3 regions of the Modestobacter versicolor genome follow, and region 1 is predicted to be linked to each of the others. Evidence: riboswitches for the same ligand, from Rfam matches in the RefSeq annotation. Region 1 holds a riboswitch; each other region holds the start of a gene.
The links. Region 1 has a riboswitch for cyclic di-AMP ahead of FHX36_RS01460 (LysM peptidoglycan-binding domain-containing protein). Riboswitches for the same ligand answer to the same signal wherever they lie in the genome.
Positions count from the first base shown of each region.

Region 1 (6,025 bases):
AGCCCGACCGCCGGCACCTACCTGCTGGACGGCGAGCCGACCGACGGCCTCGGCGGGCGCCGGCGCTCGCGGCTGCGCGGGGAGACCTTCGGCTTCGTCTTCCAGCAGTTCAACCTGCTGCCCCGGCGCTCGGCGGAGGAGAACGTCGCCGCCCCGCTGCTCTACGCCCGCGGCCGCGAGTTCTTCACCCGCAACCGGGCGGCCCGGGTGATGCTCGACCGGGTGGGCCTGGGGGCGCGCGCCCAGCAGGTGCCCGAGCGGCTCTCCGGCGGTGAGCAGCAGCGGGTGGCGATCGCCCGTGCCCTGGTCCGCCGCCCGCGGGTGGTGCTGGCCGACGAGCCCACCGGCGCGCTGGACGTCGAGACCGGCGCGTCGGTGATGGCGCTGCTGGCCGAGGTGACCGCGGAGAGCGGTGCCGCCCTGATCACCATCACCCACGACCTGTCGGTGGCCGCGCTGGCCGGCCGGCGGTTCCGGCTGGACGCCGGCCGGCTCACCCCGGTGGCCGCGGGCAGCGCGCTGGCGGCGGCGACGAGCGACCGGACCGACACGTGACCGAGCTCGCGAGGGCACACGGGGGCAGGGCATCGGCGAGCACGGTCCCGACGAGCGCCAGCGAGGAGGGGCTGTGATCGGCCTGCTGGGCAGCGTGACCGAGGCCTGGGGCGAGGTCCGGGTGCACAAGGCCCGGGTGCTGCTCTCGCTGGTCGGGGTGTTCCTCGCCGTGCTGGCGATGACGACGGTGACCGCGCTGGGGGAGATGGCCGCCCAGGTGCAGCAGGAGCAGGCCGAGGCCAGCGGCGGCCGCACCGCGACGATCTCGGTGCAGGCCTACGACCCGATGACCGGCACCCTGCCCCAGGCCGAGTGGGAGGCGGGGGTGGACGCACTGGTCGCCCGGTACGGCATGCCGGCGGAGGCGGTCGCCACCACGGCCTACGGCCAGGCGCTGTACCGGATGCCCGGCGGCACCCAGACGATCGACACCATCCGCGTCTCGCCCTCCTACGGGCCGCTGCACCGGATCCAGCCGGTCGAGGGGCGCTGGTTCCGGGCCGGCGACCGGGAGAGCATGTCGCCGGCGCTGGTGGTGAACGAGGACTTCCTCGGCATGCTCGGCGTGGCCGACCTGAGCAGCCGGCCGACCGTGGTGATCGGCGGGCCGCAGCCGGTGCTGGCCACCATCGTCGGGGTGGCGAGGTGGAACTCCGGCTACCCGACCGCCTACCGGATCGACGAGTCGGCCGGGGACGGCGCCGCGGCGACCGGCTCGGCGGGGTACTGGTCACCGCCCAGCCTCGAGCTGTGGGTGCCCTCGGCGCAGGCCGACGCGGTCACCGAGGCGGTGCAGACCGACCTGGCCCGGCTGCTGCCCGGCGCGGAGGTGCAGGCCTTCCGGGCCGACCCGGAGAACCTGGAGAGCACCATCGCCAAGCTGCGGATGGCGGTGCGAGCGGCCGGGCTGGTGGTGCTGGCCCTCGGCGGGCTCGGCGTGCTGAACATCGGCCTGGTCACGGTGCGCCAGCGGATCCGGGAGATCGGCGTCCGGCGCTCGTTCGGGGCGACGTCGGCGCGGGTGTTCTCCGCGGTGGTGCTGGAGAGCGTCGTCGCGACGGCGCTGGCCGGCCTGGCGGCGGTCGCGCTGTCGGTGGCGGTGGTGCGGAACCTGCCGCTGGAGCGGTGGCTGGCCGGCGGGATCCCGCTGGTCGACGCCCCGGGCTTCCCGGTGTCCGCGGCGGTGGAGGGGCTGATCGCGGCGACCGCGGTCGGTGCGCTCGCCGGGCTGGTGCCGGCGCTGATCGCCGTCCGGGTCAAGGTCATCGACGCGATCCGGTTCTGAGCGGAGCGGCCGGGGAGGACGTCCCCGGCCGCTCGCTCAGTGCGTCACAGCGCCAGGCGCTGCCCGACGTAGATCGTGTTCGGGTTCTTCACCGTCGACCGGTTCTGCGCGTACAGCTCACGCCAGGTCATGCCGTGGGCCTTGGCGATCTTGGCGAGGGTGTCGCCGCGGCGGACGGTGTACGTGCCGCCGGACGACTGGCCCGACGACGCCGGTGCCGCGGCCGCCGGAGCGGGTGCGGGAGCCGGTGCCGGTGCCGGTGCCGCGGCGGCCGGTGCGGACGCCGCGGGCGTGCTGCCCCCGGTCAGGTACTTGCCGCAGGTCGGCCAGGCACCGATGCCCTGGCCGACCAGGACCGCCTCGGCGATCTCGATCTGCTGGGCCGGTGTGGCCAGGTCGGCCCGCGGCGCGTACGCGCCGCCGCCGAAGCCCAACCAGGTCGACGAGCTGAACTGCAGCCCGCCGTAGTAGCCGTTGCCGGTGTTGATGCTCCAGTTGCCACCGGACTCGCACTGGGCGACGCCGCTCCAGTCGTGCTCCGCGGCCGACGCCGGTGCGGCGAGGACGCTGATGCCGACGGCGGCTGCGCCGAGGGTGACGGCGCCGCCGCGCAGCAGGGTGCGGGCGCGCGTCATCGAGGTGTGCTCGGACATGGGTGATCCTCCGATCACCGCCGGCGAGGTGAGCTGTCGGGTTCGGGCTGATCGTGCCCGGCCCGCCGTGCGTGGAGCGCACGGCGCGGCTTCACCCCGAGACGCGCGGACGCGTCGGAGAAGTGGTTCCCCCGCCCCCGTCCTGGTTCGACTCGGGAGTCAGGCGACCGGCGGACGGGGTTGGGCGGTCCGGTGCCTCGTGCCCGTCCGGTGTGGCCCGGGCACGCGCACCACTGTCAACGAGACCGCCCGGTTCCGCAGCCGCTGCGCGAGCGGGCTCGGGCATACCCGCAGGACGGCCGCCGACAGGCCGGGCCGGGAACGCCGCAGCGTCCCCGGCCCGTGACCGTCCGTGTGCCGTTCCTCAGTGCTCCCGGACGAGCAGGGCGACCGGCAGCTGGGCGAGCACCTCCGCCAGCGGGGCCCCGCCGGCCGTCGAGACGACCCGGCCGCCGGTGAGCAGGTCCTGCCACGCACCGGTCGGCAGGTGCAGGGCCGTCTCGCCCCACCCGGCCTCGGCCAGGTGCACCGGGCGCCGGGTGGCGACGGTGACCACCTCGCCGCGGTCGAAGGCGACCACGCAGTCGGCGGCCGCGCCGGTGGCCTCGACCGGGGTGTAGCCGGTGAACGCCTCCGGGTGGTCGCGCCGGTGCCGCAACGCGCGGGAGACCACCAGCAGCTTGGCCGCCCCGGTCTCGTCGACCGGCGGCACCCAGCCCTCGTCCAGCCGGGCCAGCAGGCTGCGCCGCTGGTCGTAGTCGACCGGGCGGCGGTTGTCCGGGTCGACCAGCGAGAAGTCCCAGAGCTCGGTGCCCTGGTAGACGTCCGGGACGCCGGGCATCGTCAGCTGCAGCAGCTTCTGCGACAGCGAGTTCGAGTACCCGAACGGCGCGATCCGGGCGACGAACTGCTCGATCTCCGCGTGCGTCGTCGCGTCGTCGAACGCGGCGTCGACCAGGGCGTGCAGCTGGTCCTCGAACTCCTGCACCGGGTTGGTCCAGGTGGTCGAGGTGCCGGCCTCGCGGGCCGCCTTCTCCACGTAGGCGTGCGCCCGCTCCCGGGACAGCGGCCAGGCGCCGACCAGGTTCTGCCACACCAGGTGCGCCAGCGACCGGTCGGCCAGCGGGTGCCGGCCGGTCCAGCCGCGCACCAGGCCGGCCCACTCGGTGGGCAGCTCGGCCAGCACGGCCAGCCGCGACCGGACGTCCTCGCTGCGCTTGGTGTCGTGGGTGGACAGCGTCGTCATCGACGCCGGCTTGACCTCCTGGCGGTGCTGCTGCGCGGCGTGGAACGCCTCGACCGTCGTCCCGAACCGTGCCGGGTCGCCGCCCACCTCGTTGAGCGCCACGAACCGCGACCACCGGTAGTAGGCGCTGTCCTCGACGCCCTTGGCCATCACCGGCCCGGAGGTCTGCTCGAACCGGGTGGCCAGCTCGGTGCCGGCCGTGCCCAGCAGCGGGTGCAGCGCGTCGACGGCGGCGGTGAGGTCGGGACGGCGGAGCTTGACCGCGGCCACCGTCTCGTCCAGGTGCTCGCGGCCGTCGGGCAGGTAGCTGCGGTAGACCGGGAAGCTGGCGAGCAGCTCGGCCAGCCCCTCGGTGACCTGCTCGGCCGGCACGCCCGGCAGCTCGCCGACGATGCGGTGCAGCCGGGCCACCTCCGAGCCGAGCATGCCGTCGGTGACCTCGCGCTTGCAGTCGTGCACCAGCTGCGCGTAGTCGACCCGGTGGCCGGCCAGCTCGGTGTCCAGCGCGGTGATCGGGGCCTCGCCCGCGGGGTCGACGAGCACGCCGTCGACCTCGGTGAGCGCGTCGTAGCCCGTCGTCCCGGCCGTCCGCCAGCTGCCCGGCAGCTCCTCGCCCGGCTCGAGGATCTTCTCCACCACGGTCCACCGGTCGCCGGTGGCCTCGGCGAGCCGGTCCAGGTAGCCCTTCGGGTCGGCCAGCCCGTCCGGGTGGTCGATCCGCAGCGCGTCGACCGCGCCGGACCCCACCAGCTCCACGACCAGCGCGTGGGTGGCCCGGAAGACCTCGGGGTCCTCCACCCGCAGCCCGGCGAGGGTGTTGATCGCGAAGAACCGGCGGTAGTTGAGCTGGTCGTCGGCGCGGCGCCAGTCGACCAGCTCGTAGTGCTGGCGGTCGTGCACCTCCTGCGGGGTGCCGTCGCCGGTGCCCGGCGCGATCGGGAACCGGTTGTCGTAGTAGCGCAGCTCGCCGTCGACGACCTCGAGCTTCGAGACGTCGTCCGCGCTGCCCAGCACCGGGACGCGGACCCTCCCGCCACCGAAGTCCCAGTCGACGTCGAACGCGTCGGCGTGCGCGCTGCCCCGGCCGTGCTGGAGCAGGTCCCACCACCAGCTCGACTCCGCCGGGTCGCTGACGCCCATGTGGTTGGGCACCAGGTCCAGCACCAGGCCGAGACCCCGCTCGTGCAGCGCGGCGACGAACCGGTCGAGGCCGGCCCGCCCGCCGCGCGGCTCGTCGACGTGCTCGTGGTCGACGGTGTCGTACCCGTGCGTGCTGCCCGCGGCGGACCGCAGCAGCGGCGAGGAGTAGGCGTGGGTCACCCCGAGGTCGGCGAGGTAGCCGGCCACCGACGCCGCGTCGTCCAGGGTGAACTCCGCCGTCACCTGCAGCCGGTAGGTGCCGGCCGGCACCTCCCGACGGCGGCCGTGCTGCTCGGGAGCCTGCTCGGTCACGGCGCCGCCTGGAGGACCACGGTGGCGCGGGCGGCGACGGTCAGCGTCTCGCCGGCCTTGACCTGCAGCGGCTCGACCTCGCCGAGCTCGGCGGTGTCGACGACGACCGTCCAGCCCTCGGCGTAGTCACTGCTGGGCAGGGTGAAGTCGATCGGCTCGTGGTGGGCGTTGAAGGCCAGGTAGAAGCAGTCGTCGACGACGTCCTCGCCGCGCTCGTCGGTCTCCCGGATGCCGTGGCCGTTGAGGTACATGGCCAGCGACTTGGCGAAGCCGACGTCCCAGTCGTCGTCGTCCATCACGTCACCGCCGGGGGTGAGCCAGGCGATGTCCTGCACCGGGTCGCCCTCCTCGCGCCGCACCGGGCGGCCGTGGAAGAACCGGCGGCGGCGGAAGGTCGGGTGGTCGGTGCGCAGCTTGGTGACCAGCTTGGTGAACTCCAGCAGGCCCTCGTCGACGTCCTCCCAGTTGATCCAGGTGATCTCGTCGTCCTGGCAGTAGCCGTTGTTGTTGCCGCGCTGGGTGCGGCCCAGCTCGTCACCGTGCAGCAGCATCGGCACGCCCTGGCTGAGCATCAGCGAGGCGATGAAGTTCCGCCGCTGCTGCGCGCGCAGCGCCAGGATCTCCGGGTCGTCGGTGTCGCCCTCGACGCCGCAGTTCCAGCTGCGGTTGTGGCTCTCGCCGTCGTTGTTGTCCTCGCCGTTGGCCTCGTTGTGCTTCTCGTTGTAGGAGACCAGGTCGTTGAGGGTGAAGCCGTCGTGCGCGGTGACGAAGTTGATGCTGGCCACCGGGCGCCGGCCGGAGTGCTGGTACAGGTCGGCCGAGCCGGAGATGCGG
Region 1 is NZ_JACIBU010000001.1:313,969-319,993, forward strand. It holds gene FHX36_RS01450 (ABC transporter ATP-binding protein) at 1-555, shown strand, start outside; gene FHX36_RS01455 (ABC transporter permease) at 629-1,840, shown strand; gene FHX36_RS01460 (LysM peptidoglycan-binding domain-containing protein) at 1,885-2,493, opposite strand; cyclic di-AMP (ydaO/yuaA leader) riboswitch at 2,497-2,656, opposite strand; gene treY (malto-oligosyltrehalose synthase) at 2,858-5,191, opposite strand; gene glgX (glycogen debranching protein GlgX) at 5,188-6,025, opposite strand, start outside.

Region 2 (6,025 bases), 3.2 Mb from region 1:
CGGTGCGCTGGGCCCACCGCTCGAACCAGACGGTGCACAGCGGCGGCACCGAGGCGGCGAGCGCGAGGAACGCGGTGCCGAGGGACCAACCGAGCACCCGCCAGGCGACGAGCGCGACGACGACGTAGGCGACGAACACCGCCCCGTGCACCGGACCGGCCACCTGCACGCCGACCTCGGTGGTCTTCAGCACCCACTTGACGAACATCCCGGCCAGCAGGAGCACCCAGGACACCGCCTCGGCGATCGCGACGACGCGGAACACCCGGGCGACGGTGCGCGAGTCGGTCAGGGCGGCGGGCATGGCGCTCCTCGGTCAGGCGTCCGGCGGGGTGGGTCCATGGTGCCGGGCCGGCCTGTGTGAGCTGGCTCGCGCCCCGGGCAGCACCGTGCCCCGGTCACCAGGGGCGACCGGGGCACCGTGCGACGTGCGACGTGCTGGGTCTTACCCGACGCGGCGCATCGCGGTGATCGAGCCCATGTAGTCGATGTCGACGACCTTGACCACGTCACCGGAGGTCGGGGCGTGCACCATCTGGCCGTTGCCGATGTAGATGCCGACGTGGCTGACCGGGCTGTAGAAGGCGAGGATGTCGCCCGGCTGCAGCTGGTCGCGGGAGACGGCCTGACCGGCGGCGGCCTGCGACCGGCTCGAGTGCGGCAGCGAGACGCCGGCGGCGGCGTAGGCGTACTGCACGAGGCCGGAGCAGTCGAAGCTGTTCGGACCGGCTGCCGCCCAGACGTAGGGCTTGCCGATCTGCGCCATCGCCGTGCTGACCGCGGTGGCGGCGGCGCCGCTGCCGGCCACGACCGGAGCCGCGGCGGCCGGGGCGGGGGCGGAGCCGGCGGCCTGCGGGCGGTCGGCCCGCGAGGCGGCCGGGGTCGACCGCTCGGTGGCCTGGGCGGCCTCGGCGGCGTGCGCGGCTGCGGCGGCGGCCAGGGCCGCCTCCTTCTCCTGCGCCGAGAGCCGGTCGTACTGCGCCTGGTACTCCGCGATCTGGGAGTTCAGGTCGGCCTGCTGCGCGGTGACCTGGTCGACGAGGGCCTGGGCGTCGGCGGTCGACCGGGCCGCGGCGGCCTCGGCCGCCTCGGCGTCCTCGGTCGCCTGCTGCGCCGCGGCGAGCAGCTCGTTGTTGTGGTCGGCGATGGTGCCGAGGGTGCCGACCCGGTCGAGCAGCTCGTCGGCGGAGTCGCTGCTCAGCATCGCCTGCAGGGTGCTCAGGCTGTCGCCGGTGTAGGCGCTGCGCGCCACCTCGACGACCTGGCCGCGGGCGGTGGCGACGGTGGCCTTGGCGGTCTCGGCCTGCTGGCCGGCCTCCTCGGCGGCGGTCTGCGCGTCGGCCAACTGGACGCGGGCGTCGTTGAAGCGCTCGGTCACGACCTCGAGCTCGTGGGCGCGCTCGGCGACGAGCGCGGCGGCCTCCTGCGAGGTGGTGGGCTGGTCCGGCGCGGCAGCGGCCGGCAGCGGAGCCAGGACGACGCCGCCGGCGACGGCGAGCGTGAGGAGGGCCCGACGGCCGGTGCGGCCACGACGGGCAGAGCGGTGCGAACTCGCCATGTTCGGCGGGTGTGTCCTTTCTTCCACCTGCCGCCTACCGAGTTAGCTGACGGGTTCGGGTGGGAAGACACCCGGCGGCGCGCCCCCCTGGGAGGGTCTGCTGCTTCACCCCAGTGCTGCGGTGGGTCCCCGGTCCACGGCCCGCGGTGACGCTGCGGGGCGGTGTGGTTCGGCGGCGGTCCTGACGGTCGTCACCCGGGTGGGTGGCTGCGTTGCCCGTCCGGACCGTCGCCCACCGTAGGTGGGGTAGCTGGAGATGACAAACGGCTCGGTGGGATTTGTGCAGAAACTCCTGGCGTGTGCTCCGACACGCTCACGCGGCGTGACAGGCTCGCCGGGTGCGTGGCCTGGCGCGGCGGGAGTTCTGCCTCGTGCTGCTGCGCCGGATGGCCGACACGCGACCTGACCTGGTCGCGGACGCGCTGCCCAGGCTGGGTGCCGACCGCGCCGAGGCCCATGCCGCCCACACTCGTTGGCAAGCACTCCACCACGCACAGCGAGCGCCGCGCGGGGTCGATCTGCGCACCGCGGTGCTCGGCCCGCCGGAAGAACGTGAGGACCGTCGCTTCGGCGACCTGGACCTCGAGGTCCGGCGGTGGCCGCTGCCGCTGTGGCCGCACCTGTGGTGGGAGGTGCTCTCCGACCCCGCGGGGCCGGTGCTGCACGAGCAGCTGGTCCGCGCCCCGGGCTCACCGGTGCCGCCTGCGGGTGCCGGGCTCCGGGTGTGGGAGCACGTCGTCGAGGACGTCTCCGCGCTGGACGGGGCGGTCGACGTCGACCCCGGTGTGGTGACCCGCTGGGAGGTCCACCTCCCCGACGGCACCCGTGCCTGCTTCGTCTGGGGGTTGCTGCAGCAGGTGCACCCCGCCCCTGGATGATCGGGCGTGTGCCGCACCTCACCACCGCCGCGTGGGACGACCCCGCCGTCCAGGAGCTGACCGCCGCCCAGCAGGCCGAGGTGCGCCTCCGCTACGACGGCGCCGGCGAGCCCGGCGTGCCGCCCTCCGCCGCGGACGTCGCGGTGGTGCTCGTGGCCCGGGACGACGACGGCACGCCGATCGGCTGCGGTGCGCTGCGCCCCCTCGGCGGCAGCGAGGCGGAGGTGAAGCGGATGTACGTCGTCCCGGCCGCGCGCGGCCGCGGCGTCTCCCGCCTGCTGCTGGCCGGTCTGGAGGCCGAGGCGCTGCGCCGGGGGTGGACGACGGTGCGGCTGGAGACCGGGGTGCGGCAGCCGGAGGCGGTCGCGCTCTACACGTCGGCGGGCTACCGGCCGGTCGAGGCCTTCGGGCACTACGTCGGCGCCGACGACCCGTACGCGGTCTTCTTCGCCCGGGAGCTGGCGTGACCGCCGCCCGGTACGACGCCGTGGTCGTCGGCGGCGGCCACAACGGCCTGACCGCGGCGGCCTACCTGGCCCGCGCCGGCTGGTCGGTGCTGGTGCTGGAGCGGCGCGACGTGCTCGGTGGCGCGGCGGTCAGCCAGCAGGTGTTCCCGGGGGTCGACGTCCGGCTGTCCGCGTACTCCTACCTGGTCAGCCTGCTGCCCGACCGGATCGTCGGCGACCTGGCCCTGCCGGTGCGGCTGCTGGACCGGTCGGTCGCCTCGGCCACCCCGCTGGTGCGCGACGGCCGGCACCGCACGCTGCTGGTGGAACGGGACGAGGGGCCGGCCACCGCCGCGTCGTTCCGCGAGCTCACCGGCTCCGACGCCGAGCTGGCCGGGTGGCAGCGGTTCTACGGCCGGCTGGCCACCCTCGCCGAGGACCTGGCCCCGACGCTGACCGAGCCGCTGCCCAGCGCGGCGCAGCTGGCGGCCCGGCTGCGCGACCCGGGTATCTGGCACGACCTGCGCGAGCGCCCGCTGGCCGACGTGGTCGCCGACCACCTGGCCGACGACGAGGTGCGCGGCATCGCGCTCACCGACGGCCTGATCGGCACGTTCGCCGACGTGCACGCCGCCGACGGGCTGGCCGGCCGCTGCTTCCTGTACCACCTCGTCGGCAACGGGACCGGCCGCTGGCGGGTGCCGGTGGGCGGCATGGGATCGGTGAGCGGGGCGCTCGCCACCGCTGCCCGGGCGGCCGGCGCGGAGCTGGTCACCGGCGCCACGGTCACCCGCATCGAGACCCGGGCCGACGGCGTCACGGTGCACTGGACCGACGCCGAGGGCACCGCGGCCGCCGCGGACGGCGGGTACGCGGTGAGCGGGGCGGCGCCCGCGGTGCTCGACGAGCTGGTCGGGGCAGCGCCGGGCGCCCGGCCGTCGGGGTCGCAGCTGAAGGTCAACATGGTGCTGCGCCGGCTCCCGGGGCTGCGCTCGGGCGCCGACCCGCGCCAGGTGTTCAGCGGCACGGTGCACGTCGACGAGGGCGCTGCCCGGATCGACGCCGCGTACGCCCAGGCGGCCGCCGGGCAGCTGCCCGACGTCGTCCCGTTCGAGGTGTACTGCCACTCGCTCACCGACCCGTCGATCGTCGGCGGCACCGGGCTGCACACCCTGACCCTCTTCGGGCTGCACACCCCCGCCGAGCTGTACGCCGCCGACCCGGTGGGCACCCGGGAGGAGGCGGTGCGCCGGGTGGTCGCCCAGCTCGACGAGCACCTGACCGAGCCGCTGGCCGACTGCCTGGCCCGGGACGCCGAGGGCCGGCCGTGCCTGCAGGCGTCCTCACCGCTGGACGTCGAGGCCTCGCTGGCCATGCCGGGCGGGCACATCTTCCACGGCGACCTCTCCTGGCCGGTGGCCCGCACCGACGGCGAGGCCGGCACCTGGGGCGTCGCGACGGCGCACCCGCGGGTGGTCGCCGCCTCCTCCGGCGGGACGGTGCGCGGCGGTGCCGTCAGCGGGCTGGGCGGGTTCGCCGCGGCCCAGCACCTCCTCGGCCTCGGCGAGGCGTGAGCACGACTGGAGTGGGCACGACCTGATCGTGCACCCGGCGGACGGGTGCCGCCCGACCCTGGAGGCCCCATGAGCACGCCGTCCGACGACGACCGCGAGGCCCGCGCGCAGCGGCAGCTGCCCCGCAACCGGTTCCGGGTCGTGGTGATCGCCGTCTTCGTGCTGGTCCTGGTGCTGGTCTTCGGCTACATGCTGCTGGTCAGCGCGCTGGGCTGAGCGCGCTGTCGGCGATCCGCCGCGCGCGACCGGCCCGCACCTGGTCACATGACCGGGTGCAGGTGGCGAGGGAGGCGCGTGGCCTGCTGGCGACGATCCGGGAGCGGTTGCGTGGCCGGGACACCGCGCTGATCGCCGCCGGGCTCACCTTCTACGCCGGGATCGCCGTCGTCCCGGCCCTGGTGCTGGCCCTGGGGCTGACCAGCTGGCTCACCAGCCCGGCCACGGTCCGCGAGCTCACCGGGCGGCTGGCCGACGTGCTGCCGGCCGAGCTCGGCGCCCCCGACGCGCTGGAGCGGCTCGCCGAGGCCGGCACCGGGCTGAGCCCGCTGGGCGCGGTGCTCACCCTGCTGCCGATCTCGCTCTACGGGGAGGGCCTCCGCCGGGCGCTGCTGCGGTTCAGCCCGGCCTCCGACCGGTTCACCGCCTGGCGGGGGAGGCTGCTGTCGCTGCCGCTGCTGCTGGTCGCGCCCCTGCTGCTCTACCCGCTGCTGCTGGTCGGGCGGCTGCTCGCCGAGCTGGCCGAGCGGCCGGGCGTGGGTGCGGCGATCGGCGGGTTCGCCGCCGGCTACTACTCGGTTCTCCTCGGGCTCACCGTGCCGCTGATCTGGGTGTTCCGGGTGGTCGCGGCCGGCCGGTTGCGCTGGCGGGCGGTGCTGGCCGGTGCGCTGTTCACCGCGGCGTCGCTGTCGGGGTTCCTGCAGGGGTTCGTGCTGTTCCTGTCCCTGCCGCTCGAGCTGGGGGCCCCGTTCGGCGGGCTCACCGTGGTCGGCGGGGTGGTCGCCGTCGGGTTCTGGCTGTTCCTGCTGCACCTGGTGCTGCTCGCCGGCTGGCTGTGCACCGAGGCGCTGGACGCGCGGCTGCGCCGGGGCGACCCCGCACCGGCACCGGTCAGCTGATCGGGTGCTCCTCGATGAGCCGGTCGCGCTGCTCGGCGACGTCGTAGGTCGGCTCCGGGAGCCGCGGGTCCAGGTCGGTGAGCGTCTCCAGCAGCAGCCGGCCGACGGCCCAGTTCCGGTACCACTTGCGGTCGGCCGGGACGGCGTACCAGGGCGCGGTGTCCCTGTCGGTGCGCTCCAGGACCGTCTCGTAGGCGCGCCTGTAGGCCGGCCACAGCTCGCGCTCGTCGATGTCGCCGGGGTTGAACTTCCACCGCTTGGCCGAGTCGTCCAGCCGGGCCAGCAGCCGCTCCTTCTGCTCCCACGGCGACAGGTGCAGGAAGCACTTCACGATCGTGACGCCCTCGTCGGCCAGCTGCTGCTCGAAGCGGACGATCTCCCGGTACCGGCGCTCGATCACCTGCGGGGTCGCGAGCTCACGGACCCGGCCGATGAGCACGTCCTCGTAGTGCGA
Region 2 is NZ_JACIBU010000001.1:3,527,574-3,533,598, reverse strand. It holds gene FHX36_RS17260 (DUF3817 domain-containing protein) at 1-304, opposite strand, end outside; gene FHX36_RS17255 (C40 family peptidase) at 446-1,558, opposite strand; cyclic di-AMP (ydaO/yuaA leader) riboswitch at 1,575-1,743, opposite strand; gene FHX36_RS17250 (hypothetical protein) at 1,897-2,436, shown strand; gene FHX36_RS17245 (GNAT family N-acetyltransferase) at 2,433-2,903, shown strand; gene FHX36_RS17240 (FAD-dependent oxidoreductase) at 2,900-4,456, shown strand; gene FHX36_RS17235 (hypothetical protein) at 4,526-4,672, shown strand; gene FHX36_RS17230 (YhjD/YihY/BrkB family envelope integrity protein) at 4,729-5,571, shown strand; gene FHX36_RS17225 (PPK2 family polyphosphate kinase) at 5,564-6,025, opposite strand, start outside.
Region 2: another riboswitch for cyclic di-AMP. It lies ahead of FHX36_RS17255 (C40 family peptidase); the one in region 1 lies ahead of FHX36_RS01460 (LysM peptidoglycan-binding domain-containing protein).

Region 3 (6,025 bases), 570 kb from region 1:
TCCAGCGCGTCGTACACGGTCTCTTCGTGCATGGTGGCGCCTCCTACATGTGGGGGACGTCGTCGGGGATCGCGTAGAACGTCGGGTGCCGGTAGACCTTGTCGCCGCTGGGGGCGAACATCGGGTCCTTCTCGTCCGGGCTGGACGCCGTGATGTCGGCGGCCCGCACCACCCAGATGCTCACGCCCTCGTTGCGCCGGGTGTAGAGGTCGCGGGCGGAGTGCACCGCCATCTCGTCGTCGGGGGCGTGCAGCGAGCCGACGTGCACGTGGTTGAGCCCGCGCTTGCCGCGCACGAAGACCTCGTAGAGCGGCCAGTCGCGGCGGCTGACCGCCGGCTGGTCGGCGACCGGCACCTGCGGGCCGGTCGGGACGGCGCCGTGCCCGCCCTCGCTGGTCAGGTCGGTCATGCGTGCTTCTCCGCGTAGACCGACGCGGCTTCCGTGACCCAGGCGTTGCCGTCGCGGGCCGCGCGCCGCCGGGCGATCCGCTCGTCGTTGCACGGGCCGTTGCCGGCGAGCACCTGCTTGAACTCCGCCCAGTCGATCGGGCCGAACCGGTACCGCCCGGTCTGCGGGTCCAGCTCCAGGTCCGGGTCGGGCAGCGTGACGCCCAGGACGGCGGCCTGCGGCACGGTCATGTCGACGAAGCGCTGCCGCAGCTCGTCGTTGCTGTGCCGCTTGACCCCCCAGCGCATCGACTGCGCCGAGTTGGGGCTGTCGTCGTCCGGCGGGCCGAACATCATCAGCGAGGGCCACCACCAGCGGTCGACGGCGTCCTGCACCATCGCCCGCTGGGCGTCGGTGCCGCGCATCATCGTCATCAGCAGCTCGTAGCCCTGCCGCTGGTGGAAGGACTCCTCCTTGCAGACCCGGATCATCGCCCGCGCGTAGGGGCCGTAGCTCGACCGGCACAGCGGCACCTGGTTGCAGATTGCGGCGCCGTCGACCAGCCAGCCGATGACCCCGACGTCGGCGTAGGTCAGCGTCGGGTAGTTGAAGATCGAGCTGTACTTCTGCTTGCGCTCGATGAGCTTGTCGGTGAGGTCGGCCCGGTCGGCGCCCAAGGTCTCCGCCGCCGAGTAGAGGTACAGCCCGTGGCCGGCCTCGTCCTGCACCTTGGCCAGCAGGATCGCCTTGCGCCGCAGGCTGGGGGCGGCGAGCAGCCAGTCACCCTCGGGCTGCATGCCGATGATCTCGGAGTGGGCGTGCTGGGCGATCTGCCGGATCAGCCCGTTCCGGTAGGCCTCCGGCATCCAGTCGCGCGGCTCGATCCGGTGGTCGGCGGCGATGGTGGCGTCGAACTGCGCCTGCAGCGCGGCGGTGTCCGACGGGCGGTCCAGAGCGGGGGCGGACATCGCATCTCCTGGCGCAGTGGGCGGTCCGGGATTTACCGACCGGGTGTTCAGTAATAGTGTGACCCGGCACACCGCGGTCCACAAGCGCCGGCGCGCACTGCGCCCGGCGCGCTGCTGAGGGGACGTCGACGATGACGACGACCGAGCCGACGACGACCCAGCCGACGACGACCCAGGGCACCCGGCGGCTGGGCGCGGCGCCCGACCCCGAGCTGCTGGACCCCGCCGAGCGGGTGGGCCTCGACGAGCTCCGCGCCCTGCAGCTGGAGCGGCTGCGGTGGAGCCTGCGGCACGCCTACGACAACGTGCCGCACCACCGGGCCGCCTTCGACGCCGCCGGCGTGCACCCCGACGACTGCCGCGAGCTCGCCGACCTGGCCCGCTTCCCGACCACCAGCAAGGCGGACCTGCGCGAGGGCTACCCGTTCGGCATGTTCGCCGTCCCCCGGGAGCAGGTCCGGCGGGTGCACGCCTCCTCGGGCACCACCGGCCGGCCGACGGTGGTCGGCTACACCGAGCGCGACCTCGCCACCTGGGCCACCGTGATGGCCCGCTCCATCCGGGCCGCGGGCGGGCGCGCCGGCGACCTGCTGCACAACGCCTACGGCTACGGCCTGTTCACCGGCGGGCTCGGCGCGCACTACGGCGCCGAGGCGCTGGGCTGCACCGTCGTCCCGGTGTCCGGCGGCATGACCCCGCGGCAGGTGCAGCTGATCACCGACTTCGGCCCCCGGGTGATCATGGTGACGCCCAGCTACATGCTCACCGTCATCGACGAGTTCGAGAAGCAGGGGCTGGACCCGCGCGCCTCGAGCCTGCAGATCGGCATCTTCGGCGCCGAGCCGTGGACCGAGCAGATGCGCCGGGAGATGGAGCAGCGGCTGGACATCGACGCGGTCGACATCTACGGCCTGTCGGAGGTGATGGGGCCCGGCGTCGCGCAGGAGTGCGTGGAGACCAAGGACGGGCTGCACGTCTGGGAGGACCACTTCTACCCCGAGGTGATCGACCCGGTCACCGAGGAGGTGCTGCCCGAGGGCGAGGTGGGGGAGCTGGTCCTCACCTCGCTGACCAAGGAGGCGATGCCGGTCGTCCGCTACCGCACCCGCGACCTGACCCGGCTGCTGCCGGGCACGGCGCGGCCGGGGATGCGCCGGATGGAGAAGGTGACCGGCCGGACCGACGACATGATCATCCTGCGCGGGGTGAACCTGTTCCCGACCCAGATCGAGGAGGTCGTGCTGCGCACCCCGGGGCTGTCGCCGCACTTCTCCCTGGAGCTCACCACCCGCGGCCGGCTGGACCACCTCACCGTGCACGTCGAGGCCCGCCCGGACTGCCCGGCCGACCGTCGCGGTCCGGCCGCCCGCGAGGTCGAGCAGGCGGTCAAGGACACGATCGGCACCAGCGTCGAGGTGGACGTCGTCGACCCGGAGACGCTGGCCCGGTCGGTGGGCAAGCTGCAGCGCCTCACCGACCGCCGGGAGCGCGGGTGACCGCCGTCCCGGCGCGGCGGGGGAGGCCGGGGCACTCGCTGGACTCGCTGCTGGACGTCGCTGTGGCGGTGTTCAACGAGCGCGGCTACGAGGCGACCAGCATGGACGAGCTGGCCGCCCGGCTCGGCGTCACCAAGTCCGCGATCTACCACCACGTGCCCAGCAAGGTCGAGCTGCTGCGGTTGGCCCTGGACCGCGCGCTGGACGCGCTCTTCGCCGTCCTCGACGAACCCGGCGCCACGTCCGGGCCGGCCATCGACCGGCTGGAGCACGTCGTCCGCGGCTCGGTGCGGGTGCTGACCACCCACCTGCCCGTCGTCACCCTGCTGCTGCGGGTGCGGGGCAACTCCGAGGTCGAGACCCAGGCGCTGCGCCGCCGGCGGGAGTTCGACCGGGTCGTCACCGACCTGGTCCGCGCCGCGGAGGAGGAGGGCGACGTGCGGCCCGACGTCGACCCGGCGGTCACCAGCCGGCTGCTGTTCGGCACCGTCAACTCGCTCACCGAGTGGTACCGGCCCGGGCGCGGGCTGGACGCCGACGCGCTGGCCGACGCGCTCGTCACCACCACCTTCAGCGGTCTGCGCACGGCCGCCCGCCCGGCCGCCGGCCCGGTCGCCGCGGAGCGGGGCCGCTGACCGACGTGTCGGCTTGCGGCTCGCCCGGCAGGAGCGGGACCGTTCCGGGACCGTCGCGGACCCACGGGGACCGGAACCACCGCGACCGCCCTGGGGGTGAGTCGGGATGTGGGAGCTGGCAGGGATCGCGGTGGCCTTCCTGGCCGTCTCGGTCGGCGTGGCCGCGCTGGCCCGCCGGACGACGGCCCGCTGGGAGCGGGAACGCGAACGGCGCGCCGAGCGGGCCCGCCGGCGGGCGGTGACCGACCCACCGGTCGGTGCCCGCGGCCGGCGCGAGGGGCACCGGCCCGGCGCGGCACTGCCGCGGCTGGCCCGGCACCTCGCCCAGCGGACGTCGTCCCGGCCGCCGGGCCGCTCCGGTGCGCAGCGCCCCGGCGGCGGGGTAGACCCCCCGGACTGAGCGGTCAGCGGTCCCGGGCCGCGGCCAGCAACCGCTCGACCTGCGGGGAGCGGCGGACGACGACCGGCCGCCCGGCGGACGCGGCCGCGTCCAGGTGGTCCAGCAGCAGGTCGAGCGCCGGTCCCGACAGGTGGGTGACCGAGCCGGTGTCGATGGCCTCGACCCGCGCCGGCTCGCGGCCGTAGCGGCGGAGGAAGGCGTCGACGGCGGCTCCGTCGACCTCGCCGGCCAGGCAGAGCACCCGCCCACCGGCGGTGTTGAACAGCCGGACGACGCCCCGCACGCCGGGGCCCGCGCTGGGCAGCGTCACCGGTCCAGTCTCGCCCCCCGGTCCGGCTCCGGCGAGCCCGGGCACCGCTCCTGGGGCCGGCAGCGCGACCCCCGCGACGCTCGTCACTCGACGAAATCCGCTGCGGATGATTGTCACGACTGCATAACGCCGTTACCTTTGCTGCGTCGGTTCGGTCATCACGTCCCCGTCCGGGGAGCCCGAGCAGACGCCGCCGAGTCGCCCTCCGGGGCGAGCCGGGGACCCACCGCACAACTGGGGTGAATCCAGCTCCCGGGCACCTGCCCGGAGCCGGTAGGGCTGCTTCCCGCCCGAACCCGTCAGCTAACTCGGTAGGCGGCGACCGGAAGAAGTGGAGAGCCGCCGGATGGCGTGCCCCTGTACCGCGCTGCCCAGCACGACCCTCCGCACCGGGGTGCGCCCCCGCACCTGACGCCGCTGCCCGCCGGTGACCCGCTCCCGGCGCCCGGCATGCCGGCCCCACCCCGCTGCACGGACCACCACCGCAGCCCGCCGCCCTCCGGGGCGCCGGCGCCGCGCCCGCACACCCTCGGAGCACCTCTCCCCATGGCACCCCGCACCACCACCTCCGGCCGCGCTGCCGCCCGCCGCGACCGGGCCTCCTCCGGCCATCGCCGCCCGCCCGCCGGCGTCCGCCGTCCGAGCCTCCTGCTCGGCGCCGCCGCGGCCGGGGCCGTGCTGGTCAACGTCCTCGTCGGCGCCGAGCCCGCCGCCCACGCCGAGGCCGGGGCGTCCGAGCAGCTCAGCGTGGCCGAGCAGCTCGGCCTGACCTCGCAGACCTCGACCGCCACCGACGCCCCGGACCTGGCACCGCTCGAGGAGCTGGCCGCCAGCCGCAGCAGCCGCGAGGCGGCGCAGACCGCCGCGCAGGCGTCGCAGGCTGCCGCCGACCAGGCGGTGCTCGACCAGCAGCGGGCCGCCGCGGAGGCCGAGGCCGCCCGGGTCGCCGCCGAGGCGGCCGCCGCCGCGCAGGCCGCCGCAGCAGCCGAGGCCGCGGAGGCAGCCGAGGCCGCGGAGGCCTCGGCAGCGCAGGCCGCCCCGACCGCCGCGGAGCGGGCCGAGAAGCCCGCGGCGACCAGCGGCGCCGCCCTGGCGACCGCGGTCGCGAAGATCACCAACAGCTCGGGCAGCGTCAAGCCCGTCGTGCAGGCTGCCGCCAACGCGGTCGTCTCCAACGTCCCGGGCGCGGCCGGCATCACCCTCGGCGGCACCCGGCCCAGCGCCACCGACCCCGGCGGCCACCCGTCCGGCCTCGCGCTGGACTACATGGTGATGACCAACAGCGCCCTGGGTGACGCGATCACGCAGTACCACATCGACCACTGGGACGAGCTGGGCGTGGAGTACATCATCTGGGAGCAGCGGATGCTCAGCTCGCCGGGTGGCTCGTGGAAGGCGATGGAGGACCGCGGGGGCACGACCGCGAACCACTACGACCACGTGCACGTGAACTACCAGGGCTGACCCGGCCGGGTCCGGCTGGACCCCTGCCGGGTCAGGCGGGGGCCAGCACCGCCCAGACGTGCTTGCGCCCGCCGTCGCTGCACCAGCCGTAGGCCGTCGTCAGGTCGGCGACCATCCGCAGCCCGAGCCCGCCGCGGGCGGGGTCCCGGTCGGGGTCCGGGTGCGGCGGGACGGTGGCCGCGGCGTCGGACACCACCAGCAGCCAGGACGACGCCGTGCGGCGGACCAGCCCGGCCACGGGAGCCCGGCCGTGCCGCAGCGCGTTGGACAGCAGCTCGTCCATCAGCAGGACCAGCCGCTCGTGCAGCTCCTCCTCCTGCTCGGCGGCCGCGTCCGACGTGTCGGCGACCAGCGAGCGGCGCAG
Region 3 is NZ_JACIBU010000001.1:888,409-894,433, forward strand. It holds gene paaC (1,2-phenylacetyl-CoA epoxidase subunit PaaC) at 1-32, opposite strand, end outside; gene paaB (1,2-phenylacetyl-CoA epoxidase subunit PaaB) at 44-409, opposite strand; gene paaA (1,2-phenylacetyl-CoA epoxidase subunit PaaA) at 406-1,356, opposite strand; gene paaK (phenylacetate--CoA ligase PaaK) at 1,488-2,852, shown strand; gene FHX36_RS04310 (TetR/AcrR family transcriptional regulator) at 2,849-3,487, shown strand; gene FHX36_RS04315 (hypothetical protein) at 3,594-3,887, shown strand; gene FHX36_RS04320 (hypothetical protein) at 3,892-4,197, opposite strand; cyclic di-AMP (ydaO/yuaA leader) riboswitch at 4,379-4,530, shown strand; gene FHX36_RS04325 (VldE C-terminal domain-containing protein) at 4,744-5,661, shown strand; gene FHX36_RS04330 (ATP-binding protein) at 5,693-6,025, opposite strand, start outside.
Region 3: another riboswitch for cyclic di-AMP. It lies ahead of FHX36_RS04325 (VldE C-terminal domain-containing protein); the one in region 1 lies ahead of FHX36_RS01460 (LysM peptidoglycan-binding domain-containing protein).